DNA from 4 places in the Pseudarthrobacter sp. lyk4-40-TYG-27 genome. Region 1 is predicted to be linked to each of the others. Evidence: riboswitches for the same ligand, from Rfam matches in the RefSeq annotation. Region 1 holds a riboswitch; each other region holds the start of a gene.

Region 1 (4,176 bases):
CGCAACTGGCGTCCGCTGGTCCTGATCGGCGGAGCCGCTGCCGTGTCCATTACCGCCACCACCTTCGGCAAGAAGCTGGTGGGACGCACGCGCCCGGATCACGCAGACGCCGTTCCGCCGTATGAGGATTCCCCGTCGTTCCCGAGCGGGCACACCCTGAACACCACCGTGGTGATCAGCCTGGTGGTGTACCTGATCTGCCTCCAGTTCCACGCCATGCGCGTCCGGGTCCTGGCCATCACGGCGGGCGCGGTGTTCATCATCGCCATGGGTTTGAGCAGGGTTTTCCTGGGCCACCACTGGCTCACGGATGTCATGGCGGGCTGGCTGCTGGGGCTCACCTGGGTGGGTGTGGTGATTATGGCCCACCGGCTGTTCCACATTGTCCGCAGGCGGGAACACGTGGGTGCGGCGCCGTCGTTCGACCGTCCCATCGTCCGGGACGTGGTGGCCGAGGAGCTGCACGACGGCGAACACTACGGACCCGGCAAAGGCAGCGCCGGATGATAGTTTTAGGGGATGCGCACTCTCGTTGTTGACCACCCCCTGGTCGCCCACAAGCTCACCGTCCTGCGGGACAAAAACACGCCGTCGCCGGTCTTCCGCCAGCTGACGGAGGAGCTGGTGACCCTCCTGGCCTATGAGGCCACGCGGGAGGTCCGCACCGAGCCCGTCACCATCCAAACGCCCGTCAGCACCACGGTCGGCACCGCGTTCACCAAGCCCACGCCGCTGGTAGTTCCCATCCTGCGCGCCGGCCTGGGCATGCTGGAAGGCATGACCAAGCTGGTGCCCACCGCCGAGGTGGGCTTCCTGGGCATGGCCCGGGACGAGGAAACCCTGGACATCATCACGTATGCCGAGCGCCTCCCCGAGGACCTCACCGGCCGCCAGGTCTTCGTCCTGGACCCGATGCTGGCCACCGGCGGAACCCTGCGTGAGGCCATCAAGTTCCTCTTCAAGCGCGGCGCCTCCGACGTCACCTGCATCTGCCTGCTGGCAGCCCCGGAGGGCCTGGCCAAGCTGGAGGAGGAACTGGGCGACGCGAACGTGCACATCGTCCTGGCCTCCATCGACGAGAAGCTCAACGAGAAGTCCTACATTGTTCCCGGCCTCGGCGACGCCGGCGACCGCCTGTACGGGATCGCCGGGTAGGTTCCACCCTTTTTCAAAACCGTTCCCGCCGCTAGCCTGTGCGGATGGACTGGAAACTAGAACTCGTCTTTGTCCCTGTATCCGATGTGGACCGCGCCAAGGATTTCTATGTTAACAAGGTTGGCTTCAACGCCGACTACGACGAACGCCCGTCGGAGTCGATCCGCTTCGTGCAGTTGACGCCACCCGGCTCCGCCTGCTCCATCTGCATCGGCGAAGGGCTCACCGACGCTCCGCCCGGCACAGGATCCAACCTCCAGCTGGTGGTCAGCGACATCGAGGCTGCCCACCGCCAGCTCAAGGGCAACGGCGTGGACGTCAGCGACGTGGATGTACAGCAGTGGGGCCACTTCCTGTACTTCGCCGATCCGGACGGCAACAAGTGGTCTGTCCAGTACATCCCCTGGCGGAACGCCGGGCCGGGCGACGTCCAGGGCGCCGGTTAACGCAAACCGCGGGCCGCATCGACATGATGCGGCCCGCGGTTTGCGTTGCGCCCGGTGCTGGTGGTGCCTAGTACCAGTTGTGTGCCAGGTGGAAGTTCAACGCACCGCAGGGCGAGGCGTAGCTCTTCTTGATGTAGTCCAGGCCCCAGTTGATCTGCGTGCGGTAGTTGGTCAGGTAGTCGGCGCCTGCGCTGGCCATCTTCTCCGCCGGCAGCGACTGGACGATGCCGTACGCGCCGCTGCTGGCGTTGGTGGCGGTGGTGGTCCAATCGGATTCCTTGGTCCACAGCGTCTGCAGGCACTGCATCTGGTCCGGTCCCCAGCCAAAGGAGGACAGCTGGCTGGCGGCGTAGGCCTGGGCGCCCGCGGGATCGTTAACCGCGACGGCGGGAGCAGGCTCAGGCGCGGGGGCCGGCGCAGGTGCGGGTGCTTCAGCCGGCGGGGCGGCGGGAGCGGGCGCGGGGGCCGGCTCCGCGGCCTGCGGTGCCACGCTGATGGCGGAAGGAGCAGGATTTGCGGCCGGGTTGGACCGGATTTCGCTCTTCTCGATGCTCATCTGGGCATCCGCCGCCGACGTGGAAGCGCTTGACCCGGTGGACGACGCCTGGGTCATGCTGTTGGTCGCCTGGCCTGCCGCGCCAACGCCAACCAGCACCGCGCATGATGCAGCGAGGACCGCAACACGCCGGCCCACGGTGGTCTTTTTGGCGGGCTGGGGTTTGGCCCGATGTTTTGCCTTGGTTTGCAGGCATGGTTTTGCCATGGATTTAGACATGATTGATCGCCTCTCACACCTGCGGAGTTAGCTGTCGGGTTCGGATGAGGGCATCCGGCCGCACGGAAAAAACACGTGCTGGCTTAACCCCAAGGGCAATCATTGCCCGGGACGGTGGGTCCCCCGCCTCTGCCGTTGCTCAAGCGGAATCCGGGAAGCGGCAGAGCTTGGCGTCAACCCGGGATATGCGGCCCGAACGGGGACCGCACCTAATCGACGGTACAGGAAGATTGCGCATTAGTCACATTTGGGTAACGGAAGTCACGAATCATGGCGCGTCGATTTGCTGCAGGCGGATCCCCGGCGCCGGGTTATCCCGCCAGGATATAGACCGTGGTCCCGCCAATGTTTTGCGCCGGGAACGTGGACTCCACCCACTGTGCAATCCGGGTGGAGGCGTCAGAGCCGCTGCTGGACATCATGGTCCCGCCGGCAATGAAGTAGTGGATCCGGCCTTGGGAGACCAGCGCTTGGAACTGTTCCAGCGTGGGGGAGGGGTCGGTGCCGTTGAAGCCGCCCACGGCCATCACCGGCAGTTCCGTGGCCAGTTGGTAACCTGCGGCATTGTTCGAACCGACTACTGCCGCTGCCCAGGTGTAGTTTGAGGCACCGTCCTTCAATGCGGCCACGAGCCCGGCCGACGGCGTGGGCGCACCCAGGAGGCCGCCCATCCCGCCGGCGCGGCCACCGGTGGCACCCTGACCGCCCTGCGCTGCCCCGCCCTGGCCGGCACCCATGCCTTGTCCAGCCTGGCCGTTGAACTGCCGGGACGTGCCGCCCGCGCCAAACCCGCCGGTCCGGTTTCCGCCGAACCCGCCCGGGCCGCCGAACGACGTCGCCGGTCCGGCGCTGACAATGGCCCCGCTGTGCGCCGTCGCCGCCGTCGACATGGAGAAGGCCAGCGGGCCGGCGAGCGATGCCGCAATGGCGAGCGCCGTCGTCGTCCGTTGCACGGAGCGCAGGCGGATGAACCTGTTCAACCCTGTTCCTGCTGCGGCCGCAAGGCCTGCCGCCAGCACCACCCAGCGCAGCCACGGGCCGTAGGCGGATGTGGTTCCCAGCAGGGTGAATGCCATCAGGGCTGCCGCGGCCACTGCGGCGGCCAGGAAGACCGCCGCTGCGGCCTGCCGCCGGTGCTGCCAGAGAAGTACCGGGCCCAGGCCGGCCAGGGCTGCGATCCCGGGCGCCAATGCCACCGCGTAGTAGGGGTGGATGATGCCCGCCATGAAGCTGAAGACCAGGCCGGTCACCAGGACCCAGGAACCCCAGATGAGCACCGACGCCCGGACGGCGTCAGTCCGCGGCGCCCGGCGTCCCACCCACAGCAAGCCGGCAGCAAGGATCAGTGCGGAGGGCAGCAGCCACGCGATCTGGCCGCCAAATTCGCTGTTGAACATCCGCAACAGCCCGGGAACGCCCCAGCCGTTGGCGCCGCCCACGCTCCCTGTCTCGTCGCCTGTCAGCCGGCCCAGGCCGTTATAGCCGAGGGTCAGTTCCAGGATGGAATTGTCCTGCGAACCACCAATGAACGGACGGTCCGCAGCCGGGATGAGCTCCACGACGGCCAGCCACCAGCCGGCCGCGGCAAGCATCGCGGCACCGGCGGCGAGCAGGTGCAGCAGCCGCCGGCCCAGCCTGGCGGGCGCCGCGACCAGGTAGGCGAGGGCAAACCCGGGAACCACCAGCAGGACCTGCAGCTGCTTGGCAAGGAACCCGAAGCCCAGGAAAACCCCTGCCAGCAGGAGCCAGCGCAGCCTGTCCTCCTGCACGGAGCGGAGCACCGCATAGGCGGCGGCGGTC
Region 2 (4,176 bases), on a different contig from region 1:
CGGCATGTCCGGGCTATGGATCGACATCACAAGAGTAAACAGAGAATTGCAATATCAGGTAATCGGTATACGCGGAGGCCGGATCCCACCCCGGTGGCGGGAGCCGGGATGCACGCAGAATGGCGGGAGTTAAATGGGAAAAGACCCCCGCCTCAAGGGCAGGGGTCCTTCCGGGCACATCTTATGCGGCGCCGCGTGCGGCGGGCGGCAGTGGTTACCGAACGTGGATGAAGACCGGTCCGGAGCCAACGTTGGCGCTGAACACAACGGTGTCGTTGCCGTTGAAGCCGCCGTGGACGGCCATCCCGTTTCCGGCGTAGACGGCGATGTGGGCCATTCCTCCGCCACCGTCGGCGTAGTAGATGAGGTCTCCGGGCTGGGCCTGGGATGCGGACACCCTGTCACCCAATGACAGGTAACCGGCGGGCCAGTCGTGGAAGTGGATGCCGACGGCAGCCAGTGCGTTGGTCACCAGCATGGTGCAGTCCTGGTGTACGCCAAGCTGGGCGTAGGCAGCGGACAGGATGGCAGCACCCTTTCCGCTGGCGGAAACCTGGGCGGCGGGGGCAGCCGTGGCATCGGCAGTTGCAACCTTGGCAGTCACCTTGGGAGCGGCAACGGCCTGGGCAACGGGAGCGGGAGCGGCTTCCTGCACCGCAACCTCGGGCTCGGGAGCCGGTGCCGGAGTGGTGGTAACGGCCGGCTTTTCGAAGCTGATGGCAATGGTGGAAGCCGCTGAGATCGGAGCGTCGACGGCGGATTCAACTTCCATGGCGGATGCCGGAGCCGAGTCGCGCTTGACGTTGGTGTCGGCTGCGTTGGCTGCGATGCCGCTGGTCAGGACCAGGCCGGAAGCTGCAGCGATTACTGCAGCCTGGCGGCCCATGCCGCCGGCGTTGTCGCTGACAGCCTTGGCAATGATCGCGATCGAGTTGGTTTTGGTGACCTCGGCGCGGTGCCGTGCGGTAGCACGAGTCGTCATCAGTTCTCTCTTTCGTTTTCCTCTGGACCGCGGTGGCCTGTCCGAGGGGGTTGGATGCGCCGGCATCTTGGGGGTACGCCGGCGCGTCCCGAACGGGGATGTTGGTTTCTAGCGAAAAAGCTTTGGGCAAAGAAATAGCCCTTGGAGCGTGGAGCCCAAGAACTACTTGTTCAGGTGGTAGTACGTGGAAGTACCGGTGGCTGCGGGAGAGTGGAGCATGGTTCCCTGCGACGGGTTGAGCGCGCTGATCATCATGCCGTTGCCGACGTAGATGCCGACGTGTGCGCCGCCGTTCTGGACCACGAGGTCGCCCGGCTGGGGGGTGGAGGTGGGGGTCATGATGCTCCACGCGTTCGTGCGGGGAATGCTGATTCCAGCCTGCGCGTAGACCCACTGAACGAAGCCGGAGCAGTCCCAGCCGTTGGGGGTGGTGCCGCCCCAGACGTAGGGGTGGCCGATGCCGGTGTAGGCGATCGCGGCGATACCCGAGGTGGCTGCGGACGAAACGGCTTCTACTGCCTGTCCGGCCTTGGACGCCTCCTGGCCGGCAGTGGTGGCGGTGCGGTCCGCGGACGCGGTGGACTGGGTGCGCACGGTTTCCACCTTCGGGGCGGCGGTGGTCTTGACCGCCGGACGCTCGAAGGAAACGGTGGCCGTGGGGGCCGCGGTGACAGCAAGGGCGGTCTGCGCGGAACCGGACTCCGTGGAGGCCGAGATGCCGGCAGTGGTGTCCGCGGCGTTGGCCGGCAGGCCCATGCTCAGGATGAGGCCTGAAGCCGCTGCCACAACGGCAGCCTGGCGGCCCACGGTCCCGGCATTGGCGCTTACGGCCTTGGACATGGCGTCCAAGGGGTTGACGCGAACCGTTTGCGCACGGTGGCGCGCAGAATTATGGCGTGAAGACACGAAGGTAGCCTCTCCCAATGCCTGCGAGGTGAGCTGTCGGATTCGGATGGGAGTCACCCGGCCACTTCGCTTCCTGGGAAGCTCATGACTTAACCCCAAGGCCTTCCAGAACGCAGAAGGCCAAAATTGGTTCCCCCGCCCCTGCCAGACGATGAAATGCGAACGGACCTTGAGCGGTGGCAGAGTTAGGCAATCCACTCAAGAGCGTCAACTTCGGAAAAGTTGACGCGAGTTAGACGGTACAGCAGTTTTGCTTCAATGTCACATTCAGGTCACGGCGGGTCACGGCGATCTGGGAGTGCGCAATCAAACGGTTACAGCCAGCCCATCGGATCGACCACTTCGCCGTTGACCTGAACTTCGAAGTGCAGGTGGCAGCCGGTGGACGCCCCGGTGGTCCCGCTCAACGCCACGACTTCGCCGCGGGAGACCGTTTGGCCCACCTTGACGTTGAAGGACGAGAGGTGGTTGTACGTGGTCTCCAGGCCGTTGCCATGGTCGATCACCACCCGGTTTCCACCGCCGAACTGGTGCCAGCCGGCGAAGGTCACGGTTCCTGTTGCGGCTGCCAGGACGGACGTCCCGCACTGTGCCACGAAGTCCTGTCCGCGGTGGAAATCTCCGGTGCCGCCGGTGATTGGGCTGACCCGGTAGCCGAAGGGCGACGCGGTCACGAGGGATGCCAGCGGCGCGGCCAGGGTCCCGGCGGAAGCCGCACGCGTTACCGATCCGGCCGACTGGGCGCTCAGCAGTTGCTTCAGCTTCCCGTCGGGGTCCGCCTGCGTTACGACGGCTGAGCGGCTGAAGTCGATCTGGGCGCCTACATCCGCGGAAATCTGGGGCTGGGGGCTGACTGCGGAGGCGGCCTGGGGCGCGATTCCGGCCGCATCCGTCGCCATAACGGGGCTGGTGGCGGGCATGGTCACCGTGAGCACCAGGCCGGTGGCGGCGAGGGCGATGCCAGCCTTTTGGCCGATGCCGCTGGCCGCGGCAAAGTCGGTGATTTGCCGGAACGGACCCCGACGGCGGCGCGCATCCCGTTGCGGGTCGCGGGGGCGCTCCGCGGCGGCTACTTCGACAACCCGGGGTGCCTCAGGGGGGCCCGCCGCGCGACGGCGGCCCCGGGAGGTCTGCATGGTCAAGAAGGGTTCCTCTCTGGAATAGCCTGCGGAGTTAGCTGTCGGATTCGGGTCAGAGAGATCAAAGACCCGGTCCGTCATGGGCAAACTTCTACACAGGGGTATTCCCGGAAGAATCCTTCACTGGAGAGGCTTGCTGCTGACGGACTTCACCCCAAGGCAGTCCCCCGCTGCCGGTTGTGGTTCCCCCGCCTCTGCCAGTAACGACTCGTACACCTGGCCCGCTGGCAGAGCTCGGCTCCGGATCAGGTAACGCTTAAGTATCAACGCTGGGTTCCACTATAGGGGCTTAAGACCCTAGGTAACAATTCCGTTATCTTTGCGTGGAATCCCCCGGGTGGGGTATGGAAACGCGGCGTCAGGCCTGGTTCACGGCGACGAAAACGTGTGCCGCCACCTCGGGAGGCAGCTCCAGCGCGCCCTCGATTCCCGCCACCCGTACCGAAATGTAGTCACCGACGCGTTCCAGGGAGACAGACGCGCCGGGCCGGATACCGCCCTCGTCGAGCTGGGTCAGCAGTTCCGGCTCCACCTGGATCGGTTCCGCCAGCCGGCTGATGGTCACTGCCGATTCAGGCCCGTAGGCCTTCATTGCCTCCACCAGGCTGATGGCGCCGTCGCCGAACCCGGGTCCGGGCTCTCCGCCCAGGGCGGCAAGGCCGGGGATGGGGTTTCCGTAGGGCGACTCCGTGGGGTGGTCCAGCATCTCGTAGATGCGCCGCTCCACCCGTTCGCTCATAACGTGTTCCCAGCGGCAGGCTTCGTCATGGACATAGGCCCAGTCCAATCCGATCACGTCGGCCAGCAGGCGCTCGGCCAGCCGGTGCTTCCGCATGACCTCAGTGGCACGCTTGCGGCCGGTGTCGGTCAGTTCCAGGTGCCTGTCACCGGAGACGACGACCAGGCCATCGCGCTCCATCCGGCCGATGGTCTGGGAAACGGTAGGCCCCGAGTGGCGCAGGCGTTCGGCGATACGGGCCCGGAGGGCAACGATGTTCTCTTCCTCAAGCTCCAGGATGGTCCTGAGGTACATCTCCGTAGTGTCGATCAGATCCGTCATCCAGCTCAGCTCCTCGAGCGCAGTACCTTGCGTTGTCCCACCGTATCGCCTCTTCCCGCGACGTAGTCCGGGGAAGAGTTTAGCCTATT
Region 3 (4,176 bases), on a different contig from region 1:
GACGGCAGCAGCTGAATCCACGGTCACCTTCGACGGCCACTTCGCCCGTGAACTGGCGGAACTTGCCGTTCCCTGGCAGGCCGAGGAAGCTCCGGACCCCGAACTCCTGGTCCTGAATGAAAAGCTCGCAGCAGGCCTGGGCCTTGACCCGCGATACCTCCGCAGTCCCGAAGGGGTGCGCCTCCTCGTGGGCAACCACGTTCCCGCCGGTGCCACCCCGGTGGCGCAGGCTTACGCGGGCCACCAGTTCGGCGGCTACTCCCCATTGCTCGGCGACGGACGCGCGCTCCTGCTGGGGGAAGTCACGGACCGCGCCGGCCGCCTGCTGGACATCCACCTCAAAGGCTCGGGGCGCACCCCCTTCGCCCGCGCCGGGGACGGCCGGGCCGTCGTCGGGCCAATGCTGCGCGAGTACGTTGTCAGTGAGGCCATGCACGCCCTGGGTATTCCCACCACGCGCTCCCTCGCCGTGGTGGCGACGGGGCGGCAGGTCCGGCGCGAGGGCATGCTGCCCGGTGCTGTCCTGGCACGGGTGGCCAGCAGCCACTTGAGGGTTGGGAGTTTCCAGTACGCCCGGGCCACGGAGAACATGGACCTGCTCAAGCGGCTGGCTGACCACGCCATCAGCAGGCACTATCCGGACGCTGCCGTCGCCCCAAACCCCTATCTGGCACTGTTTGCGTCCGTCTGTTCCGCCCAGGCCGGGCTGGTGGCCCGGTGGATGCTGGCGGGATTCGTGCACGGGGTCATGAATACGGACAACATGACCATCTCAGGGGAAACCATTGATTACGGCCCGTGTGCGTTCCTGGATGCCTTCGATCCCGCCGCCGTCTTCAGTTCCATCGATGTCAGTGGCCGTTACGCCTACGCCAACCAGCCAGTCCTTGCCGAATGGAACCTTGCCCGCCTTGCCGAGGCAATGCTGCCGCTCGTTGACGAAGACGAGGACAAGGCTGTTGCTGCAGCGGTTGAGGTGCTCGGTGGATTCCGTGGACAGTACAGCACGGCGTGGACGGGCGGCATGAAAACCAAACTGGGTCTTGCCGCTGGAAACGCCAGCGACGACGCCGCGTCCAGCCTTATTGACGATGTGGTGGCCATCCTCAAGGACGGCCCGGTGGATTACACCCTGTTCTTCCGTAACCTAGGCAGGGCCGCCCGCGGCGACCTGCGCCCGGTGCGCGGCATGGTGATGGATTTGGCCGGCTTCGACGCCTGGTCGGAGCGGTGGTTGGCGCTGCAACCCGACGCAGGTCTGATGGACAGCGTCAACCCGGCGTACATTCCACGGAACCATCTGGTGGAGGAAGCCCTCGCCGCCGGCACGGAGGGAGACACTGCCCCGCTGCACCGCCTGCTTCAGGCCGTGACCGATCCTTTCACCGAGCGGGCCGGACTGGAACGCTACATGGACGGTGCCCCGGCGGACTTCGGGACCTATACGACCTTTTGCGGGACCTGATCCGACAACAACAGGAGGGTGGCAACCGGAGACCCGGCTGCCACCCTCCTGTTGGGAGCAGGCTTTACTGCGCGAAGACTAGGCGACGCGGACCACTGAGTAGCCGCTGAGCCAGCTGATGGAGTGCACCTGCGTGGTGTAGCCGTTGACGCCGCCACTCACAACCTGGCCGTTTCCGGCGTAAACGCCCACGTGGCCCGAGGTGATGATGAGGTCGCCGGGTGCCGGGCTCCCGACCACGCTGCCGTACTGGAAGAACTGCGTGGGAGCCAGGTCGCCGACGCTCTTGCCGACGGAGCGCAGGGCCTTTTCAACCATGGCGGTGCAGTCCTGGCTCACGCCGACCTGGCCGTAGGCGGAGGCCAGGATGGCAGCACCGGTCCCGCTCCCGGTGGTGGACGCCACCGGCGTTGCTGATGCGTAGGACATGTTCATGCCGGTGTTCGCCGGTGCGGTGGCGGCTGCCGCCTGGACGGGGGCCGCTGCCGGCGCCGGGGCAGGTGCTGCCACGTAGCCGGCGCCGGGGATCTGGATCTGGTCACCGGGGTAGATGATGGACGACAATCCCAGGCCGTTGGCAGCCAGGACGTCATTGAGGCTGACTCCGTACGCGGCCGAAATCGCGCCGAGGGTGTCCCCGGAAACGACGGTGTGGACGGTTGCTGCCGCGGCTGCCGGAGCAGTTGCAGGAGCTGCGGCGGCCTGGACGCTGGCCTGCTCAGTGGTGTCCGCGCCCGTCACGCCCGCATGTGCCGGGGCGCCGACGCCGAACGCGATGCCGGACGCGGCGGCAACAGCGAGGGCCGGACGGCCAAACGAACGGGCCTGTGATTTGGCCGTCATGGCGAGTCCCTCGAGCGCAATGGAGCGGGCCGGGGTCGCGCGGTGGCGGGCAGTGCTGAGATTCTTTGACACGATTGATCGCCTCTCCCATGCCTGCGGGGTGAGCTGTCGGGTTCGGGTTGGAGATACCCGGCCGAACATATCTCCGCGGTGGGCGGAGGAGCTGTCCGGCTTAACCCCAAGACCTGAAAGGCCGTGGAAACTTGGTTCCCCCGTCCCTGCCAGCATGAATGCGGTTGAATCCCGGTATCAGCGGCAGGGCTCGGCAAACTGATGGGAGTGTCCCGTTTGGGGAGGGACACCAGAAGACCATAACCCGCCGACCCTCCCATTGTCACGTTTAGATAACATGCGAGGTTCTTCTCTCGTATTCAACCAGCGATTGGATGGGTCCGATCCACCCTCGCCGGGCTCCCGCCGGTCCGGCACCGGACCAAACGGGTAACAAAGCAGGCACGGCCGCCTTTCCGCTCCGGCGTGCCGCCGGTATGCTTCGGGACTATGCCCCTGTTCGTGACCATGCCCACGTCCCCGCTGGTGGGGGGACTGCTCGCCATCGCAGTGGCAGCGGCCACGGTCCTGCCTGCCACGGCAGACGAGCCTGCACCTCCCGGTGGGTATCCGTCTTGGGCTGACGTGCAGCAGGCGCAGTCTTCCGAGGCAGCGAAAGCGGCAGAGATCACCACCATCAATGGGCTCCTGGACGGCCTCCAGACCCAGGCTGAAGCCGCCGGCAACACGGCGGTCCGGGCAGCGGCCGACTACGCCGCAGCCGACGCCGGGCTGCAAGCGGCATCGGTCAGGCTGGATACATTGTCCGCCCAGGCTGCCCGCGCCAACGACGAACTGGCCCGTCATCGCAAGGAAATCGGAGCGCTTGCCGTCCAGGCGTACAAGACGGGCGGGACCAATACCGGATTCTTCGTGGCCCTTGATGCCCTGCAGAACAACAGCGTCCAAGGGCTCAACCTCGTCCAGCTGGTGGGCGACAAGACTGCTGCTCTGGTGGAGAAAGCTGCGGCTGCCGGAAAAGTTGCCGCATCCCTGGCAGAGCAGGAAAAAGTGGCCCGCACTGAGCGGGAACGACTGTCCGGGGAAGCAAAAGCCAAACTGGACGCAGCCCGCTCCGCCCAGGACGCGCTTGCCCGGCAGGTAAATGACGAACAGCAGCACAGCACCGAACTGACCGCCCAGCTGGCCTCGCTGAAGGGAACGACGGCGGCACTTGAGGGGGAGTATCGCCAGGGCCAGGCGGCGCTGGCTGCCTATGAAGCGGCCCAGGAGGCCAAGCGCGCCGCTGCGGCGGAGCAGGCCCGCCGGCAGGCCGAAGCCGCGGCGCAGGCTGCCGCGGCCGCAGCCCGGCAGCCCAAACCCGCGGCTGCGGCTCCGGCCGGCAACGCGGCGGTACCGGCCCCGCCGGCCGACCCGGTTCCCGGCAGTCCGCCGCAGCCAGCCGTGCCCGGCCCGCCGCCCGTCGTCGTTCCCTCCGTCCCGGGCGGTGCCGTCAATGATCCTGCCGGCGCCAAGGCCTATGCCTCAGGACGCCTGGGTGCCCTCGGCTGGGGCGCCGACCAGTTCCAGTGCCTGTCCCAGCTGTGGACCAAGGAATCCGGCTGGCTGACCACGGCCACGAATGCCTCATCCGGGGCCTATGGCATAGCCCAGGCCCTGCCGCCGGGAAAGTACGCCAGCGCCGGAAGCGACTGGCTGACGAGTTACCGGACGCAGATTGACTGGGGGCTCGGCTACATCCGCGACCGCTACGGGTCCCCGTGCGGCGCCTGGAGCCATTCCGTCGCCCTGAACTGGTACTGACTGGCGCGCTAGGCTTTCCGCATGCCAGATTTCGAACGGTTCAGGGTGCTGCT
Region 4 (4,176 bases), on a different contig from region 1:
CGTTGGCCAGGATTTCGATGTGTGGACCGGCCAGCGCCTGGACTGCCGCTGTGGGTTGCCGCCCGGCGATGACGAACCGTGCCTCCGGGACCTCCCGCCACACGAGGGGAGCGATACGGGTGGCCAGGACCGTGGCGCTGTCCACGTTGGGGGCGTAGTTGAGGCTGCCCGCGAAGCAAACCACCGGCGCCTTCCGGTCCGGACGCGGCCCCGCGGCCACGCTGGTTCCGTTGGGGATGCTTTTCACGGACCGGCCGAGCTTCGCGGACCAGGCTTCAGCGTCCTGTGCCCCGACGGTCAGCAGCCGCGCCCTGGCGGGCAGCGACCGTTCCGCCCGTTCGGCGAGGTGCTCGCGCAGCCGGTAGGCCGGCCGGAGGGAGCGGGCAATATCCGTGTCCATGGCGGCCCGGATGGACCAAGGGTCCACCGTTTGCAGCACCACGGGACCGGCCACATGATGCGAAAGGAAGAGGGCGTGCGGGCCATGGATGAGGGTGGCCTCACTGCTGCCGGACAGGGTGGCTGCCGCTGCCCGCGCTGACGGGGTGGAGCGCCGGTGCTTTCCCAGGCCGGCGAGGCCGCCGAAGGAGCGGACAAATGCGGCGGGGTCGTCCCGCGGGGCTAGTTCGTGGACGGTTTCGCAGCGGGCCCGGAGCTCCGCCGGAACCGGGACAGGGCCGGAAAACGTCAGCAGCGTGACGGCAACATCCGCGGGAAGGTGAAGGATCACTTCGTACGGGATCATGGAGCTTCCATCACCGAGTTGCGGGTCCCGGTTTGGCACGCTTTCCGTCACGTACAGGAGCTTCATTGCAAGAGTGTACTGGATCACACTCGGGTGGCAGGGTTGCTCTGGGCAACTTTGTGGGGAACCGCAGGAAGCCAAAAAGGGCGACGGCGGGAAGTCCCGCCGTCGCCCTTTCCAAGGGGGCGCGTGGCCGGCTACTGCCAGGCGCGGACGTAGTCCACCAGGAGTTGGGACTGCGGGCCGTACACCGGGTTCGTCGATGAAGCGCCGACGTTCAGCACGATGTACTGCGGGGCGTTTCCGTCGTCCGTGGGGTAGGACTTGACCTTCACGCCGTCGAAGTAGACGTCCGACGAGTTGGCCATCCGGTGCAAGCCGAAGGTGTGGTATTCGTTGGCCCAGTTGCCGCCGACGCCACCCTGGTTGTGTGACCCGGAGCCGGAGTGGTAATTCACGGTCATCTTGCCCTGGAGGACCTCCGCGATGTCGTTCTCGCCGGTGGCCGGCCAGGACTGCCCGGTGGTCCAGAACGCGGGCCAGTTATAGAGACCGTTGGCGTTGCCGGGGAACTTGATGCGGGCCTCGACATACCCGGTGGTGAACTGGTACCCGGTGCCCGCTCCACCCTTCGGGTTCGTGGAGACCAAGGACCCGGAAGACGAGGAGGCAAGGCTGAGGGCCAGGTTGCCGTTGGCCACGGAGACGTTGGCTGGGCTGGTGGCCACCTTGTTCATGGTTCCGCAGTTGGGGGAGAACCAGCAGTTGGACCATTTACCGCTGTCCAGGCCTGAACCGTTGAAATCGTCAGCGAAGGTCATGGTCCAGTTTCCGGGGACCCCTGCGGGCATGGGCGTCCCGCTGTTTGCCAGCGGTGCCGAGGCTGGTGCCACGGCGATGGGGGACTGCGGTGCAGGAGCCGCAACGGCCGGTGCCGGGGCGGGTGCCGCGGGAGCCGGCGCCTGGGACGGAGCCTGCTCTGGTGCGGGCGCGGGTGCGGCTGCCGGTGCCGGGGCGGGCGCCGGAGCGGACTGGACTGCGGCCGACGGGGTGGGCTGGACCTGTACCTCGCTGCCGGCCCCGGCGGCGCTGGCCACCCGGGATACGTCGGCAGCTTCATTGCCGTTGGCGACGCCGAGGCCAAGGGAGGCTGCGCCGAGGACGGCTGCTGCCAGGCCGGCGGCCAAGGGCAGGCGGCGGGAATCTCTGGATGTCAAGAACTGACGGAGCCCGGCCGATGGGGTCTCATTCTGATGACGGCGGGCGCGTTTGGCGCTCAATTTGCGGGATGCGGGCATGGGGAATTTACCTCTCAACGCCGGCGGGGTTAGCTGTCGGGTTCGAATGCTGCCATTCGGCCGCGGATCGCGGCTTCACCCCGAGGGCAGGCGGGAGCCATGCCCGTGACACTTGGGTCCCCCGCCTCTGCCTTGGAACCTGAGGGATCGCGGAAGCGGCAGAGTTGGGCGTCTTCCGGGATTGGGGCCGGCTGGGGCGGCCCACCCGAAGACCGTACACGAAAATCCCCGTGGAATCACAATTGGGTAACGGAAGCGGCGCGGTGGGCGTGGCGTCCCGCGGTGCACCCGCATAGACGTCTAACGGCGACCGGCATACTCCTGCGTTTTCCACATACGTGTCCGGTCGGGCTGCTCCTGCCACATCACGCGGCTAGCCTTGAGTCAAGCGCGAATCGCCTATCAGGTCCAGATGCACTAGGATATTGAAGTCTGTGCTGCGTCCTGCCTCCGTACTGGTGGCAAGGCACTCTGCAGAATCGCAAATGAACCTCCTGTTACGGAAATGCCGTAACCGCTTAGCCCAAAGGAGGTGGGTTCACATATGCGTCCTTACGAATTGATGGTAATCATCGACCCCGAGGTCGAAGAGCGTACCGTTGAGCCGTCGCTTCAGAAGTTCCTGAACGTCATCACCAACGATGGTGGAACCATCGAAAAGGTTGACATCTGGGGCCGTCGCCGTCTGGCTTACGAGATCAAGAAGAAGTCCGAAGGTATCTACGCCGTGGTGAATTTCACCGCCAAGCCGGAAACCGCCAAGGAACTTGACCGCCAGCTGTCTCTTAACGAGACCATCATGCGCACCAAGATCACCCGCCCCGAAGAGCAGAAGGTTGTTGCTGAGTAATCAGCACCAAAATTCATTCTTTACCCCGCAGGAACGCACTCTTCACCCAGGATCGAACAAGGAGGCAGTAGATGGCAGGCGAGACCACCATTACGGTCATCGGTAATCTCACCAATGACCCGGAATTGCGGTTCACACCGTCCGGTTCCGCAGTAGCGAACTTCACCATCGCTTCCACCCCCCGCACCTTTGATCGCCAGTCCAACGAGTGGAAGGACGGGGAGACCCTGTTCCTCCGCGCCGCGGTCTGGCGTGAAGCTGCCGAGAACGTCGCCGAATCCCTGACCAAGGGCATGCGCGTGATCGTCACCGGCCGCTTGAAGAGCCGTTCCTACGAAACAAAAGAAGGCGAAAAGCGCACCGTCATCGAGCTTGAGGTCGACGAAATCGGCCCCAGCCTGCGCTACGCCAACGCCAAGGTCAACCGCACCCAGCGCTCCGGCGGACAGGGTGGGGGCGGCTTCGGCGGCGGCAACGGCGGCGGTGGCTTCGGAGGCGGCAACCCTGGTGGAAACCAGGGCGGCAACTCCGGTGGAGGCTGGGGCGGCGGCAACCAGCAGGCTGCACAGGACGATCCCTGGGCCACGCCCGGCGTGTCCAATGCAGGCGGCTGGGGCAACGGCCCCGATTCCGAACCTCCCTTCTAAAACCCAAACAACGGCCCGATGCCGGGACTGCCCGGGAGCCGCAAGGCACCCAAGGTTTTGCCGCCGTCGGACCACCACCATCCCGTGGATCAATATCCACGGGCTCCCTAGAATAGGAGCTCCACGATGGCTAAGGCTGAACTCCGTAAGCCCAAACCAAAGTCCAACCCCTTGAAGGCCGCTGACATCACTGTCATCGACTACAAGGACGTAGCATTGCTGCGCAAGTTCATCTCCGACCGCGGAAAGATCCGCGCCCGTCGCGTCACTGGCGTCACGGTGCAGGAACAGCGCAAGATCGCCCAGGCAATCAAGAACGCCCGCGAAGTTGCTCTGCTGCCTTACTCCGGCGCTGGCCGCGGCTAAGGAAGGGATTAACTAACATGGCAAAGCTCATTCTGACCCACGAAGTAACCGGTCTCGGTGCTGCTGGCGATGTTGTCGAGGTCAAGGACGGTTACGCACGTAACTTCCTGCTGCCCCGCGGCTTCGCCCTGACCTGGACCAAGGGTGGCGAGAAGCAGGTTGAGTCCATCAAGGCTGCCCGCGCCGCCCGTGCGCACGCTTCTGTTGAAGCTGCACAGGCGCAGGCCCAGGCTCTGTCCTCCAAGAAGGTCAAGCTCGAGGTGAAGGCCG

The links. Region 1 has a riboswitch for cyclic di-AMP ahead of QRM96_RS18745 (aggregation-promoting factor C-terminal-like domain-containing protein). Riboswitches for the same ligand answer to the same signal wherever they lie in the genome.
Region 2: another riboswitch for cyclic di-AMP. It lies ahead of QRM96_RS03740 (C40 family peptidase); the one in region 1 lies ahead of QRM96_RS18745 (aggregation-promoting factor C-terminal-like domain-containing protein).
Region 3: another riboswitch for cyclic di-AMP. It lies ahead of QRM96_RS00785 (C40 family peptidase); the one in region 1 lies ahead of QRM96_RS18745 (aggregation-promoting factor C-terminal-like domain-containing protein).
Region 4: another riboswitch for cyclic di-AMP. It lies ahead of QRM96_RS06985 (glycoside hydrolase family 16 protein); the one in region 1 lies ahead of QRM96_RS18745 (aggregation-promoting factor C-terminal-like domain-containing protein).

The regions. Positions count from the first base shown of each region.
Region 1 covers NZ_JARVSH010000012.1:32,542-36,717, forward strand. The annotation lists gene QRM96_RS18730 (phosphatase PAP2 family protein) at 1-507, shown strand, start outside; gene upp (uracil phosphoribosyltransferase) at 520-1,155, shown strand; gene QRM96_RS18740 (glyoxalase superfamily protein) at 1,200-1,601, shown strand; gene QRM96_RS18745 (aggregation-promoting factor C-terminal-like domain-containing protein) at 1,669-2,376, opposite strand; cyclic di-AMP (ydaO/yuaA leader) riboswitch at 2,382-2,542, opposite strand; gene QRM96_RS18750 (glycosyltransferase family 39 protein) at 2,688-4,176, opposite strand, start outside.
Region 2 covers NZ_JARVSH010000002.1:61,852-66,027, reverse strand. The annotation lists gene QRM96_RS03745 (NlpC/P60 family protein) at 215-982, opposite strand; gene QRM96_RS03740 (C40 family peptidase) at 1,145-1,822, opposite strand; cyclic di-AMP (ydaO/yuaA leader) riboswitch at 1,893-2,074, opposite strand; gene QRM96_RS03735 (M23 family metallopeptidase) at 2,203-3,024, opposite strand; cyclic di-AMP (ydaO/yuaA leader) riboswitch at 3,037-3,267, opposite strand; gene QRM96_RS03730 (iron-dependent transcriptional repressor DtxR) at 3,386-4,087, opposite strand.
Region 3 covers NZ_JARVSH010000001.1:158,342-162,517, forward strand. The annotation lists gene QRM96_RS00780 (protein adenylyltransferase SelO) at 1-1,465, shown strand, start outside; gene QRM96_RS00785 (C40 family peptidase) at 1,544-2,380, opposite strand; cyclic di-AMP (ydaO/yuaA leader) riboswitch at 2,384-2,556, opposite strand; gene QRM96_RS00790 (coiled-coil domain-containing protein) at 2,810-4,123, shown strand; gene QRM96_RS00795 (TraR/DksA family transcriptional regulator) at 4,145-4,176, shown strand, end outside.
Region 4 covers NZ_JARVSH010000003.1:549,078-553,253, forward strand. The annotation lists gene QRM96_RS06980 (glycosyltransferase) at 1-811, opposite strand, end outside; gene QRM96_RS06985 (glycoside hydrolase family 16 protein) at 943-1,962, opposite strand; cyclic di-AMP (ydaO/yuaA leader) riboswitch at 2,048-2,217, opposite strand; gene rpsF (30S ribosomal protein S6) at 2,588-2,893, shown strand; gene QRM96_RS06995 (single-stranded DNA-binding protein) at 2,965-3,540, shown strand; gene rpsR (30S ribosomal protein S18) at 3,667-3,906, shown strand; gene rplI (50S ribosomal protein L9) at 3,924-4,176, shown strand, end outside.